Regions from separate parts of the Mesorhizobium sp. P2_E9 genome, predicted to be linked through region 2. Evidence: predicted binding sites of a transcription regulator. Region 2 holds the regulator's gene; the other holds the start of a gene.

Region 1 (7,225 bases), on a different contig from region 2:
CGAGCTACATTTCGGGCTGCGAGGCCGAGGCGGTGTCGGCGGATCTGTTCACCGCCGTGCCTGGGCGCCGGCTCGACGACAATGCGCATGTGATGGTGCGCTGGACGGGCGGGGCGCGCGGCACGATCCTGGCCAGCCAGACGTCGCCCGGCCACTACAATGATCTCTCCGTGCGCATCTATGGCGACAAGGCTGGCCTCGAATGGTCGGGCGGTCGGCCGGAGGAACTGCGCTTTTCCCGATATGGCGAGGAAACCCGCACCCTGGTGCGCGGCGGCCATGGCTCGACGGCAGAAAGCCAGCGCGTATCGCGAATGCCGGCGGCGCATCCGGAAGGCTATATCGAGGCCTTCGCCAATTTCTACCGCGACGCCGCCGATATCATTCGCGCGCATCGGTCCGGTGGCGTGGTTGATGTAGCGCGCGCGGCGCAGGTGCCGGATGTTGTCGATGGTGCGCGAGGGGTGAAGTTTGTCGCGGCGGCGGTGGAGTCGAACGCGGCCGGCGGGGCGTGGACGGCGGCGCGGTTTGGGTGAGGACAGCGGATCCCATCCTTGTCCGGAGATCACTCAACACCCAGTTGCTCTGCCAAATCCAATAGCATCGGACGCTGTCCGACAAGGATCTTGACCTCGGCCTCTGACAGGCTGAACCAGCCGGCCCTGTCGACCTCCGGAAATTCCTTCATCGACCCCGACCGCGGTGGCCATTCCATCGTAAAATTGTTGCTCTTGATCGTGGCGACGTCGATCTCGGCATGCGTCTCAACGGACCATGCGATGACGATCTTGCCGCCTGGCTGCTTGTAATCGCCGAGGCGCGTGAAGGAGCCGTCGACTGTGATGCCGAGTTCTTCCCCGGTCTCGCGTCGTGCGGCCGACAGCTCGTCCTCGTTCTCGTGGACGAGGCCTTTCGGGATCGACCAGGCGCCATCGTCCTTCTTTGCCCAGAACGGGCCGCCGGGATGAACCAGAAGCACCCTGAGTTCGCCATCGCTTCGACGATAAATCAGCAGGCCCGCACTGCGTTTTGCCATGATTGCATGTCCGTTTGCGGCGCTGGTGCGAAGTCGGCTGATTCTGCAGGGATCATGGGTGGCGAACTTGCACCGGGTAATTGCGACGCTATGTCAGATGCATCTGCATTGCACCTCACCCGCGAGTTAGGCAATCTGGTAGCATCGTTTCTGGGGCGGCGTCGAGAATCAGATGGGGCGTCCGGAATGCAACTGGGTCTGATCGGCTACTACAGCGATTTCGTGGTCTATCCGCTGGTGATCGCCCTCTTGGGGGTAGCCGGGCTGATCGAGGCCGGGGAAGAGAGCGCGCCGGAATGGATCGGCATGGTGCTGATCTGTCTCGGCCTGTGGACATTGATCGAATACGTCCTGCACCGCTTCGTCCTGCATCACGTTCCCTACATCAGGGACCTGCACGACCGTCACCATGTCGAGGAGCGCAGTCCGGTCGGCACGCCGACCTGGCTCAGTCTCGGCGTGCATGCGTTGATCGCACTGCCCGTCTGGTTGATCTCGGATTTCGCGACCGCCAGCGCGGTCGGCTGCGGGCTGATGCTGGGCTATCTCTGGTACATCAGTGTCCACCACATGATCCACCACTGGCATCCCACCCATCCCAGCTATCTCTACACGCTCAAGCGCCGCCACGCAGTGCACCACCATATCGACGACAACGCCAATTTCGGCGTGACGTCGCTGTTGTGGGACCGGGTTTTCGGCACGGCGCGGCTTTGAGGGCAGTAGGGTAGTAGGCAGTAGGCAGTAGGCAGTAGGCAGTAGGCAGTAGGCAGTAGGCAGTAGGCAGTAGGCAGTAGGACGGTCGTCAGCGCCGCTTGCCGCGGCCCGTGGGGGACTTGGCGCCGCGAGGTCCTGTTTGAACCGGTGTGTTGTGCTGGTTTTCTTCGGAGAGTTTGCGCCAGCGGGCAAGACGCTCGGGATCGAGCGTGCCGGCCTTGATGGCAGCCTGCACCGCGCAGCCCGGTTCGTGCACATGCGTGCAGTCGCGGAATTTGCACAATGGGGCAAGTTCGGTGATCTCGGCAAACAGCGTGTCGATGCCATAGCCGACGTCGCTGACCTGTAGCGTGCGCATGCCCGGCGTGTCGATCACCCAGCCGCCGCCGGCAATCGCATGCAGCGACCGCGCCGTGGTGGTGTGGCGTCCCTTGGCATCGTGTTCGCGAATGGCTCCGGTCTGCTGCGGCGAGTGCTGCGCCGATCCCGCCAGCGTGTTGACCAGCGTCGATTTGCCGACACCGGAGGAGCCGATCAGCGCCACCGTCTGCCCCGCGCCGCACCAGGCGGCGAGTGCTGTCGCGGCATCCGATGTGCGCGGGTTCAGCGTCACCACGGCCAGGCCGCGCTGCAGCGCGGCGGCCTGGCTTTGGTAGGTCTCGGCGTCTTCTGCCGTGTCGGCCTTGGTCAGCAGCATCACGGGTGTCGTTCCGGCCTCGTTGGCCAGCGCCAGATAGCGCTCGAGCCGGGCGATGTTGAAGTCGGCATTGCAGGAGGTGACGATGAACAGCGTATCGACATTGGCGGCGGCCAGCTGCGGCACCCGGCCACCCTGGGTGCGGCGCTCCAGCACCGTCTTGCGGGTCAGGCGGCGCTTCACAAGCTGGTCATGCGGCTCGACCAGCACCCAGTCGCCGACGGCGTAGTCGCCGGTGTTGGCATTCGCCGGCAGCGTCAGATCTACCTGCCCCGCCTGCGACAGGCCGGCCAAGCGGTCACGGTGGACCATGGCGATGCGCGTCGGGATGAGGCTTGCCTCGCCCGACTCGAGCTGATCGGCGAAGAACTCCGACCAGCCAAGGCTGGCAAGAGATAGTGACGGGGCGGGGGAGGAGGCCGTCAAGGCTTCGACCAAGGGTACGGCGTCGCAGGCATTGGACAGTATCCCCGGCAAGATGGGAGAGGCGCGGACCTCTCGGGATGGCAATCCGCCGAAGCCGCTGTATGGGCGGCGTGACGGGATTTGGCAAGCGTTGCCGGCGACGACACCTTCGGCCGTTGGAAGGTGGAACGGTGTGGAATCCAGCGCCCGCCGGGTGTCAGCGGCGTGGCGGTTTCGCGCGAAGCCGGCAACTTTCGCGCGCTGAGCCTGTCTGTCGTGATCTCATTGAACAGACTGGATGAGCCACAGGAGAGCCAGAAGGTTGGCGAGCGATGTACCGGCCGGGCCGAAGGTTTTCATTCGATCATCGATCGTGGTGCCTATGACGGCATCCCCAGCCTGCACGAGGATCATTGTCCAGGCGATGGCTTCAAGCCATTCCGTCGAACCTGTAAAAAGTGGCACGACGCTTGCGACCACCAAAGCCGCGCTGCGTGCACAGGCGTACGATGCGACTGTCCGGGCGTTGCCGGTTCCGTTCATGACGGCAGCTACGGAGAAACCGAGACTGACAATTGCGCTGAGAGCTGTGACCAACACGCAAACGATGAAAGGTGCGAACATCGGGTTCCAAGGCCTGTGGCGACTACACCTTACTTGAATAGCCAGTGTGCGGAGATCAAGATTTCTCACGGGCTGCCGCCCGTCGGTTACCATGCTGGCGCGGGCACTTTCGGGTGACCAATCGCGCCAAGCGCGCTCACAGTTCCTTTTCCGCCAGTTCCCTGAATTCGTCGGGCACGGAGCGCGCCGCTTCGAGCGCCACCGTGCCGTAGCCGACGGCCTGTTTGCCGAAGCGCTCGCGGATCTTGTCGATGGCGCGGTCGGCGCCGAAGCGGGCGAGGCCTTTTCTGCTGCCCGGCCGGCGCTTCTCGTCGGCGAGGCCAAGCGGCAGGTCGAGCTGCAGCTCGGCGCTCTCCTCCAGATGCGAAACCGAGATGGCCAGCAGCGAGATCGTCTTTTCGTGGCGGTGGTCGGCGAGCACGCCGTGCACCAGGTCCTGCGCGATTTCGGCCAGCATGGTGGTCGCCGAGATCGGCTGGTCCAGCGTGATCGAGCGGGTGACGGCGCTGAGATCGGCAAAGCGCACGCGCACCGTCACCGTGCGGCCGGGTCGCGCCTTGGCGCGCAGCCGGCTGGCGACACGGTCGGCCAGATGCAGCAGTGTCGGCACGATGACATCAGCCACGGCCGGCTTCTGGCCAAGTGCCGATTGCGCACCGGCCGAGTGCGCGCGGCGCTTGGTCTCCAGTTTCCGCGGGTCGCGGTTCCATGACAGGGCGGCGAGCTTTTCGCCGGCGGCGAGGCCGAGCAGCCTGGTCAGCGCGCCGCTATGGGTCCTTGCCAGCTCGCCGATGGTCTCGACGCCGATCTCCGCCAGCCGCGCCTTGGTCGCCGGGCCGACGCCCCACATCAGGCCGACCGGCAAATCGTGCAGGAAGGCCAGCTCGGTGCCGGGATCGACCACCACCAGCCCGTCGGGCTTGGCGACCTGCGAGGCGATCTTGGCCAAATGCTTGGTGCGGGCCACACCGATCGAGATGGGGAGGCCGAGTTCGGCCCGCACGCGGCGGCGGATCGCCGTGGCGATGTCTTGCGGGGAGCCGAAGAGATGCGTGCAGCCGGCGACATCGGCAAAGGCCTCGTCGATGGAAATGCGCTCGACCACCGGCGTGAAATCATCGAGCACCTTGATCGCCGCGTCGCCCAGCCGCTGGTAGTGGCTGAAATTGCCGCCGACGAAGATCAGCTGCGGGCAAAGCTCGCGCGCCTTGCGCCCCGGCATGCCGCCACGCACGCCAAAGGCGCGCGCTTCATAGGAGGCAGCCAGCACCACGCCGCCGCCAACGGCGATCGGCTTGCCGCGCAGCGACGGGTCAAGCAGCTGCTCGACCGAGGCATAAAACGCGTCGAGATCGGCATGCAGGATGGTGGCTGTCGTTTCCATCCCGACCGCTCATCCGCAGTTGCTGATAGATGCGAACAGATAGAGAACAAAAGGTGATTGCTGTCAAGGGAAACCGATTACCTGTGTCTCCCGGCCGCAGTCCTGAGTGGAACGGGAGGCGGCGGCTAAACTATATGTTCCGCCCGCAGCGCCGCTTTCATCCGTTCCAGTGCCGGCTCGCCGCCGGCCGCCAGTTCGTCGGCGATGCGGGCGAGCTTGTCGTCCGCCTTGCGGTGCTTGCTGCCCCAGGCGCCGAGCGTGGCCAGCACCGGCAAAAGGTCGATGCCGGCCTCGGTCAGCCGGTAGATCGCTTTCAGCCCGTGGCTCGGGTCGTCGCTGCGGGTGAGGATGCCTTCGTCCTGCAGCGTCTGCAGGCGCTCGGCCAGCGTGCGCGAGGAGATGCCTTCATCGGACTGCAGGAACTCGCGAAAGTGCTTTTTCCCGGCGAAGGTCAGGTCGCGGATGATGAGCAGCGTCCAGCGGTCGCCGAGCAGTTCCAGCGACAGATTGATCGGGCAGCCGGATCTTTCGCGCGTCGACATCTCTATGGTTCCATTTTTAAATCACTTTACTATTGACATCATTATCTGCATGCGTCAAATGGTTCCAAAAGTAAATCATTTGCCGGCCATGATGGCTGGGTTTCGCAGAGGAGGACGACATGAACCAGCAAGCGATCGAGAACGATGCCGCCATCGCACCGCGAACCATCGTGGTTGTCGGCGCCACCAACGAGGTCGGCATGGAAGTCGCTTCCGTGCTGGCCGGGCAGGGGCACGCGGTGCGCGGCGTGGCGCGTAGCCTGGGCGTTGCGCTCGACAATGCGGATGCGTTGAAGGCTGCCTTCTCCGGCGCCGACAGCGCCTATGTGATGATCCCGTTCGACGTCACCGCGCCGGATCTCCATCGCTTCGAGGACGAGGTCGGCGAGCGGCTGGCAACAGCGATCGCGCATTCAGGCGTGCGCCGCGTCGTGCTGCTCAGCGGCCTCAACGCCCATCTCAGGATGGGAACCTCGCTCGGTGCCGCGTTGATGGAGGAACGGCTGGAAGTGCTCGGGCTCGACGAGCTGGTGTTCCTGCGCGCCTCGTTCTTCATGGAGAATTTTGCCAAGGGCATGGCCTTTGTCCAGCAAGCCGCTTCCGGCGTCTTCGCCACGCCGTTCCGCGGCGATCTGCCGATGCCGCTGATTGCGGCCGGCGATGTCGGGCAGCGCGCCGCCGCCTTGCTGGGCGCTGCCCGGTTCCCCACCGAGCGGGTCGTCGAACTGCATGGCGGCGGCTACTACACCTTCGAACAAGCCACCGCGATCCTTGGCAAGGCGGTCGGCAGGCAAGTGGCCTATCATGCCGCCGCCTTCGCCGATGCCCGCGCCGGCATGATCGCCAACGGAATGTCGGCGAGCTTTGTCGATGCGCTCGGCGAAACGGCGGCGAGCTTCAACAAGGGCGAGCGCTGTGCGCTGGAGGCGCCGTCGGTCCGCAGCGCCACGCCGACCAGTTTCGAGAGCTGGGCGCAAGCCTTCGCCCGCTCGCAAAGCGCGGCATGAGCCTTTCCGCATAGAATCCGAAAACGAGGCGAACGCCATGAAAAAGCTTATTCTTCAGATGCAGATGTCGATCGACGGCTTTGTCGGTGCCAATGAAGACCATCCCTGGCAGCTCTGGGAATGGGGCGACGACATCCGCTGGGACGAGGAGTTGAAGCGCGATTTCAACACTGTCTTCGCCGGCATCGACACGATCCTGCTCAGCCGCAAGATGGCCGAGGAGGGTTATCTCAGCCATTGGGGCCATGCGGCGAAGAAGTATCCGACCGATCCATTCTATGCCTTCGCCCAGCGCATCGTGGAGGCGCGGAAAGTGGTGCCGAGTGATAGGCTAAAAACCTCGCGCTGGGAGCACACGAGGGTGGTGAGCGGCGACCTGCCGCGTGAGGTCGCCGCGCTGAAGGTGGGCGAGGGCGGCGACATGGCCGTCTTCGGCGGCGCCGGCTTTGCCTCGGCGCTGATCGCGGCCGGGCTGGTCGACGAATTCCAGCTGTTCATCAACCCGGCGGTGCTGGGCGCTGGCCGCCGCATCTTCGACCAGGGCGGTTTCGCCAAGCTGCTTCTGCTCGGCTCGAAGGCCTATGCCTGCGGCATGGTGGTCAACCGCTACGCGCCGGCGAGGTGACTGCAGGCGCAGCGAAGAAATTTCACCGAAAACCTGTTTGGGCAGAATCCTTTGACCGCATCTGTTCGTCTTCAAGGTGCGGTTGCCGGTGTGGCCGCCGAAGCAATCCCAGACGGAGAGACAAGACGATGATCCTGGTGACGGGCGCCACGGGCCTGAACGGCAAAGCGATCATGCGCGAGTTCGCG
Region 2 (7,225 bases):
GGCGCCGGTCGTGCTGTAGAGCGAGGCGATGTCGATGACATCAGGCCCGACGGAGCCGCTTCGCACCTTGAATTCATGGGTCTTGCCGGCGAATTCAAGCGTTGCGATAGCTTCTTGGTTCGCGCCGCCCACATCCAGTTTTTTCGCAGCTTCGGTCATTGCAAACTCCTTCTTGTTTCCTCATGCCGGCAAAGGCAAATTCTGCAGAGCGACACGTCGAAATCACCGCAATGGGCGTATTCGCCACCGCATTTTAGGAGGTGCGTGCCAGATTGGGCCAAGGCCTAATGTTGCACTGCGAAACGCGCCTTTCAATGCCAATCTTCTTGGGCCAGTTTGCTCCTAATCGATTTGATCCGCTATGCGCGCCAAGCTCTCCTCGCGCCCAAGCACGGCAAGCACGTCGAACACGCCCGGCGAGGTGCTTTTGCCGGTCAGCGCGGCCCGCAAGGGCTGGGCCACGGCGCCAAGCTTGTGGCCACCAGCCAGCGCATAGTCGCGGAGCGCGGCTTCCGCCGTGGCAGCCGTCCAGTCGCCTGTAACCGCGTTCAAAGCTTCGTGAGCACCACGCAGGATCTTGCGGGCATCGTCATTGAGCAGGAGGGCGGCCTTGTCGTCGACCGGCAGGGGGCGCGTGGCGAACAGGAAGGCGGCGCCATCGACAAGCTCGACCAGCGTTTTGGCGCGCTCCTTGAGGCCCGGAAGGGCTGCCAGCAACTGCGCCTTGTTCCTGTCGTCGAGGCGCGCGGCGATCGCCGGGCCACCCTCGAGATAGGGCAGAGTGGCGATGAAGATATCGAACAGTTCGGCATCGGCCATGCGGCGCATATGCGCGCCGTTGATTGCTTCCAGCTTGGCGAAGTCGAAGCGGGCGGCACCCTTGTTGACGTCACCGATATCGAACCAGGAGACCATGTCCTTGATCGACATGATCTCGTCATCGCCATGGCTCCAGCCGAGACGCGCCAGATAGTTGAGCAGCGCCTCCGGCAGATAGCCCATGGCGCGATAGGCTTCGACGCCGAGCGCACCATGCCGCTTCGACAGCTTGGCACCGTCGGCGCCGTGGATCAGCGGGATGTGCGACATCGACGGCACATCCCACCCCATGGCGTTGTAGATCACGGTCTGGCGGGCGGCATTGGTCAGGTGGTCGTCGCCGCGGATGATGTGCGTGACACCCATGTCGTGATCGTCGACGACGACGGCATGCATGTAGGTCGGGTTGCCGTCCGAACGCAGGATGATGAAGTCGTCGAGATCCTTGTTGGGGAAGCGGACCTCGCCCTGGACGCGGTCGTGCACGACCGTCTCGCCCTCGGTCGGCGCCTTGACGCGGATGGCGCCCTTGACGCCGGGCGGTGCCTCGGATGGATCGCGATCGCGCCACTGGCCGTTGTAGCGCGGCGGCAAGCCCTTGGCCCGGGCCGCCTCGCGCATGGCCTCCAACTCGGCGGGTGTTTCGTAGCTGTAATAGGCCTTGCCCAGGCGCACGAGTTCCTCGGCGACCTCGCGGTGGCGCGGCGCACGCTCGAACTGCGATATCGCCTCACCGTCCCAGGAAAGCCCAAGCCAGGTCAGCCCGTCCAGAATGGCCTGGGTAGCCGCCTCGTTGAAGCGTTCGCGGTCGGTATCCTCGATGCGCAGCACCATCGTGCCGCCGGTGTGCTTGGCGTACAGCCAGTTGAACAGCGCCGTGCGCGCGCCACCGATATGTAGGTAACCGGTGGGCGAGGGGGCAAAACGGGTGACGACCTTGTCGGACATGGAACTCTCGAAAACCATCTGAAGCGGGGTGCGGTTGCGCGGACTTTCGCGCGTTGCGCGTTCATGTAGCATAGGGCGTCAGGGGTGCAAGGGGCAGACCCAATGGCTGGATGTGGCCGGCATGGGAAGGCGCGCGGATGAAGTGCGCTGCGTAAAATCGCTTAGCACGTCCCGGCGAAGCTGCTGGCCTCATTGCCAGGTTTGTTTCGGGCATTGAAAGGTGGGATGTTTTGAAGTTCATTGCGCAGTATGGGGGGTGCGATGACCAGAATAGTTGCGCTTATTGCTTTGCTGACTTTGTGTGGGTGTCAAACCGCGACGACGGAGCGGTTTGAACAAACTCTGAAGACCTGGATAGGCGCGCCGGAAAGCGAGTTCATCAGTTCGTTCGGCGTACCGGACGCCACCTATTCGGTCGGCAAGGATAAATATCTGTCATATCGTCACAAGATGGTCGGTTCGACCAGTGGGGTGGCGCCATCCTATACTTCGACCGTCATCGGGAACACGATCTATACGAGCTCTTCTGGCGGCATCGCGCCCAGTGTCTATACAATGTGGTGCACGATAGATTGGCGTATCTCCGGCGGGATCGTCAGATCATACCGCTTCGCAGGCAATGAATGCCGTCAGTAGGCTGAATGGTCGAGAAGCGGTAACTCGCCTTCCCGGACCACGCGCAGAAATTAGGCATGGTCGCGCGGACTTTAGCGCTTTGCGCGTTCATGTAGCATAGGAGGTCTAGGGGGCAGACCCGATGGCTGGACGAGGCTGGGGCTCGGATCAAGGCGAGGACGCTGTTGTCGGCGTCAGCGAACGGTCTCTGTTTGCGACGCCTCTGACGACCCCATCGCCACTGTCGCCCCTTGTGCCGGGCTCCAGTAAGCCAGCGTTGCCGGCGAATGGTCCAGCGCCAATTCCGTCCACCGAGACAGGCCGGATCGTGCGTGTGCGCCGGCAACTGGGCCGGATTTCACTGCCTCGTCTGCGCCACAGCGTGGCTATCGCGGCGGAGCTGGAACTTGATCGGGGCATCGCCTTCCTGCTGGTGCCGGTCTGTCTGGCCGCTGGAGCGATCGGCTATTATTCGCTGGCAGTGGAGCCTGATTTTGCAAGGCCTGTCGCGGTCGTCGTGCTGATGGCGATCTGCGCGCTTGCTTCGCGCTCCTGGCCGAAAACCCATCTGGGCTTCATGGCGGCATTGTTGTGCGCGCTTGGCCTGCTTGCCGCCAAGGTCGAGACATGGCGGGCGGGTACCCAGATGCTGGGTTCGGAAATATCGACACAACTGACCGGCCGCGTCGTCTCGCTGGAGCAGATGGAGACCGGCCGCACCCGGCTGACCATAGACGTGACATCCACCGCGCGGCCGAAACTGCGCTATGCGCCGGAAAGGGTCCGGCTTTCGGCGCGCAATATCCCGGCGGAAATGACTGCCGGCTCCCTGGTCACCGGCTACGCCAAACTGTTGCCGCCGACCGGCCCGGTGCGGCCGGACAGCTATGATTTCTCCTTCGACAGCTATTTCGCCGGCATCGGCGGCAGCGGCTTCTTTCTCGGCAATCCAAAGCTTGTCTCCGCCGCCGACGACGAGATGCCGCTCTCGGCCCGGCTTTTCTCCGGGATAGAAAATGCCCGCGAAGCGATCGCCGACCATATCAGGGCCACGGTCGGCGGTGCTGAAGGCGAGATCGCGGCAGCGCTGATCGTTGGTGTCCGCGCAGGCATTCCCGACGAAATCAACGAAGCGATGCGGCGCACCGGCATCTATCACATCATCTCTATTTCCGGACTGCATATGGCGCTTGTCGCCGGCACCATTATGGGTCTGCTGCGCGGCGCCTTCGCGCTGTTTCCGGATTTTTCAGCGCGGCGTCCGGTGAAGAAATACGCTGCTGCCGCAGCGCTGGTCTCGATCGCCGCCTATCTCGTCATTTCCGGCGTCGTCGTTGCCGCCGAGCGCAGCTTCATCATGCTGGCGGTGATGCTGATTGCCGTCCTGTTCGATCGCGCGGCGCTGACCATGCGCAATCTGGCGATCTCGGCGATCGCCGTCATCGTGGTGTCGCCGCATGAGGTCGTCGGCCCGAGCTTCCAGATGTCGTTTGCCGCGACCGCGGCATTGGTTGGCGCCTATGCCGGCTGGGCGGATCATCGTGCGGGAAAGGCAAGACCGCCACCGCCAAAGCGGTCCCTGCCAAGCTTTCTCACGCGGAAATTCCTGCTGGCGGCTGGCGGCTTGGCCATGACCTCCATCATTGCCGGCTGCGCCACGGCGCTGTTTGCCATCTGGCATTTCCAGCGGGTGTCGCCGCTCAGCCTGTTCGCCAATCTGGCTGTCATGCCGATCGTGTCAGTCGTGATGTTCCTGGCCGTTGCCAGCGCGTTGCTGATGCCGTTCGGATTGGATGCGCCATCCCTTTACCTGATGGGCAAAGGCCTGACGGCGATGATCGCGATATCGGCGTGGATATCGGAACGCTCTCCGGTCGATGCGGTCGGGCTGATCTCGCAGCAATCCGTCTTGCTGGTGACCATCGCCCTGGTCATCGCGACGATGGCGACGACCTGGCTGCGGCTCGCAGCACTGCCATTCGTACTTGCCGGCCTGTTGACGGTGTCGGATACGCGAACGCCGGATGTCTTGATCTCCGAAGATGCGCGGCTGGTCGCGCTGCCGATCGGTGGCGGCGAACTCGCGGTCAGCCGGGCGCGTCCGAATGAATTCACCGTCGACAATTGGAAACGCGCGCTGACATCCGAAACCATCGTCGTGCCGGAGATGTTCAACAAGGCGGAGGGCCAATTCGACATTGCCGATGCCGTCAATCTGCCACCGGGAGCGCCGTTCTATTGCACGGACGGCGTCTGTCTCGCCCGGCACCCGTCCGGCGCGATCATCGCGCATGTCGAAGACCGCAAGGACACCTGGAAGGCCTGCGGTTTCGCCGATTTGATCGTCGTCAATGACGCAACGGGCTATGACGCCTGCCACAATCCGCTGGTTCTCGTCGTCACCAAACGGCAGCTCGCCCGCAAGGGCAGTGCTGCCGTCTTCTTCGACCGTCAATCAGCGACCGGTCCGCCAATCGTCAGCTTCGCGGTGGACGGGCCGTATCGGCCCTGGCATGCGCAGCGAAAATTTTCACGTGAGGCGAGGGGGCTGGCGCCCTGGCGCAAACCCGAAAAGCCAGCTGCCGTTCCTGGTCAGTAGCGCCGGATCAGCCCGACGAGCTTGCCTTGTACCTTGACCCTGTCGGGGCCGAAGATACGCGTCTCATAGGCCGGATTGGCGGCTTCGAGCGCGATCGAGGCACCCTTTCGGCGAAACCGCTTCAGCGTCGCTTCCTCTTCATCCACGAGCGCCACGATGATCTCGCCAGGCTGGGCGGTATCGGCGTTGCGGATGATGACGGTATCGCCATCGAAGATGCCGGCCTCGATCATCGAGTCGCCCTTGACCTCCAGCGCATAGTGCTCACCACCCATGATCATGTCCGGCGGCACCGAGATCGAATGCGTCTGATGCTGGATGGCATCGATCGGCACACCGGCGGCGATACGCCCCATCACTGGGATCGACACGGCGGAAACCACGTCGTCGTCATTGCCGGCCGCGGGCAAGCGCGACGATGCCGGCTTGATCTGACGGCCAAGGCCGCCCTGACCGAGGCTGCCCTGGATGACGCTTGGCGAGAATTTCTTTGCCGCGTTGAGGCCGGGCGCTATCGAATCCGGCAGCCGCAGCACTTCCAGCGCGCGTGCCCGGTTGGGTAGCCGGCGGATGAAACCGCGTTCCTCCAGCGCCGTGATCAGGCGATGGATCCCTGACTTGGAGGCGAGATCGAGCGCTTCCTTCATCTCGTCGAAGGAGGGCGGAATGCCGCTTTCCTTCAACCGTTCATGAATGAACATCAAGAGTTCATGTTGCTTACGCGTTAGCATGGCAGCCCCCAAGGCTTGAACAAAAGGTCTGAACCAGAATCGAAAAACAAACCCAGAACAAACACTATCTGTTCCAGTTGTGTTCTGCAACCGTTTAAAGTTTAGTGAATTTGTTAAGACGTCTGAAATTATTTGGCGCCTGGCAGCGGGCCGTGTCCGACGTCTGCCTGCCGCCGCAGTGCGCCCGTTGGCTTTGAAATTGTTTTGGTTAATGGCCTGTGGCCTATCCTGTTCCGAGGTCTGGCATCAGTTGCCGATACGGCTCGATGAGAGGTTTTTCGCCCTTTCACCGATCATTGACCTGCCGTGAACGAAACGAAGCCAAAACGCCAACTTGACCGAGAAATTGCCATACTGGCTTTGGTCCATGGTCCTCGTTGCGCTACCGCTTGTTTATGCTGCCGTCGCCGGCATGGACATAGACATGCAGCGTATAACCAATGTGGGCGATCATCAGGGTTTTCGCGCGCTCGACGTCGCGATCGAGCGCCGCTTCCATGAGCGCGGTGTGGTGTTCGATTGCGACCGCCTGGCGCAGCGCTTCCACGGCTTCCTCGTAACCATGCTGCAGGCCGGCGGCCGCCCGCAGCGTTGGCGCTAGACCGAGAAAACGGTGATGGCGACGCAACTGATCCGCGATCGTGGAATGGAAGGTCAGCAGCCAGGGTGATGCTGCCCCGCTGAGCAGGGCGGCGTGGAAAGCCTCGTGCTTTTCATCCCATTCGTCGACCACAGCGTCGGATGGATCGTCGACCGCGGTCTTGCAACGCGACAGCCGGTAATGCGCGGCGACGACGGCGTTTTCCCAATCGTGGCCACCTTTCTCGATCGATTCCTGGAGCAGTGGCAGGTCGACGACACACCTGGCGCGCGACAGGTCTTCCAATTCGATGCGCGAAACCGGAGCGACGGCAAAGCCACGATTGCTGATGGAAGTCACCAGGCGCTCCGCCTCCAGTCGCGACAGCGCTTCGCGCAACGGTGTCCAGCCAATGCCATAGCTGTTGCGCAGCGTACTGAGCTTGAGCGGCGCGCCGGGCCGCAGACGGGTCGTGAGGATATCGCGACGCAGCAGCCTGTAGGCCGCTTCCGTCTTCGAGAGTCCTTCATCCGGCATCGTTGTCCCATCCTTAGGCTGCCACCCCAAACGATTATATATGAAAGCCTTCCATGGCGTAAATTATATATAATGTTTGACAGGGTCTGGCCGACTGCCCATGATCGGCCAGCCGATTTCACCTGACGTGTTCATCTGGGCGCGCCTCTGCGCGAAGGACAATCGATCATGAATGCAACGCTTGATCTCGCAGCAGTCGAAGCCATGGATGCAGCGGATCCGCTGCGCGCCATGCGCGACCGGTTCGTTCTACCGGAAGGTGTGATCTATCTCGACGGCAATTCGCTGGGCGCCGCGGCACCCACCGTCTTCAATGAGCTGCAGAAGGCGGCGACGCAGGAGTGGGCGCAGGACCTGATCCGCGCCTGGAACACCGCCGGCTGGTTCGATATGCCG

What was found. Region 2 encodes LexA, which represses DNA repair genes until DNA is damaged. Its sites were predicted from a motif close to TGTTCNNNNTGTGTTCNG; they were not measured.
Region 1: the regulator LexA is predicted to act here: its motif matches at 4,895-4,912, upstream of dinB (DNA polymerase IV).

The regions. Positions count from the first base shown of each region.
Region 1 is NZ_JBFUET010000011.1:138,540-145,764, reverse strand. It holds gene AC1D05_RS21150 (Gfo/Idh/MocA family protein) at 1-536, shown strand, start outside; gene AC1D05_RS21145 (NUDIX hydrolase) at 566-1,036, opposite strand; gene AC1D05_RS21140 (sterol desaturase family protein) at 1,223-1,753, shown strand; gene rsgA (ribosome small subunit-dependent GTPase A) at 1,842-2,888, opposite strand; gene AC1D05_RS21130 (hypothetical protein) at 3,138-3,479, opposite strand; gene dinB (DNA polymerase IV) at 3,616-4,863, opposite strand; gene AC1D05_RS21120 (winged helix-turn-helix transcriptional regulator) at 4,989-5,405, opposite strand; gene AC1D05_RS21115 (NmrA family NAD(P)-binding protein) at 5,525-6,412, shown strand; gene AC1D05_RS21110 (dihydrofolate reductase family protein) at 6,450-7,037, shown strand; gene AC1D05_RS21105 (SDR family oxidoreductase) at 7,166-7,225, shown strand, end outside.
Region 2 is NZ_JBFUET010000004.1:360,626-367,850, forward strand. It holds gene gltA (citrate synthase) at 1-159, opposite strand, end outside; gene gltX (glutamate--tRNA ligase) at 343-1,767, opposite strand; gene AC1D05_RS10130 (hypothetical protein) at 2,029-2,403, shown strand; gene AC1D05_RS10135 (ComEC/Rec2 family competence protein) at 2,525-4,981, shown strand; gene lexA (transcriptional repressor LexA) at 4,975-5,712, opposite strand; gene AC1D05_RS10145 (GntR family transcriptional regulator) at 6,095-6,829, opposite strand; gene kynU (kynureninase) at 6,998-7,225, shown strand, end outside.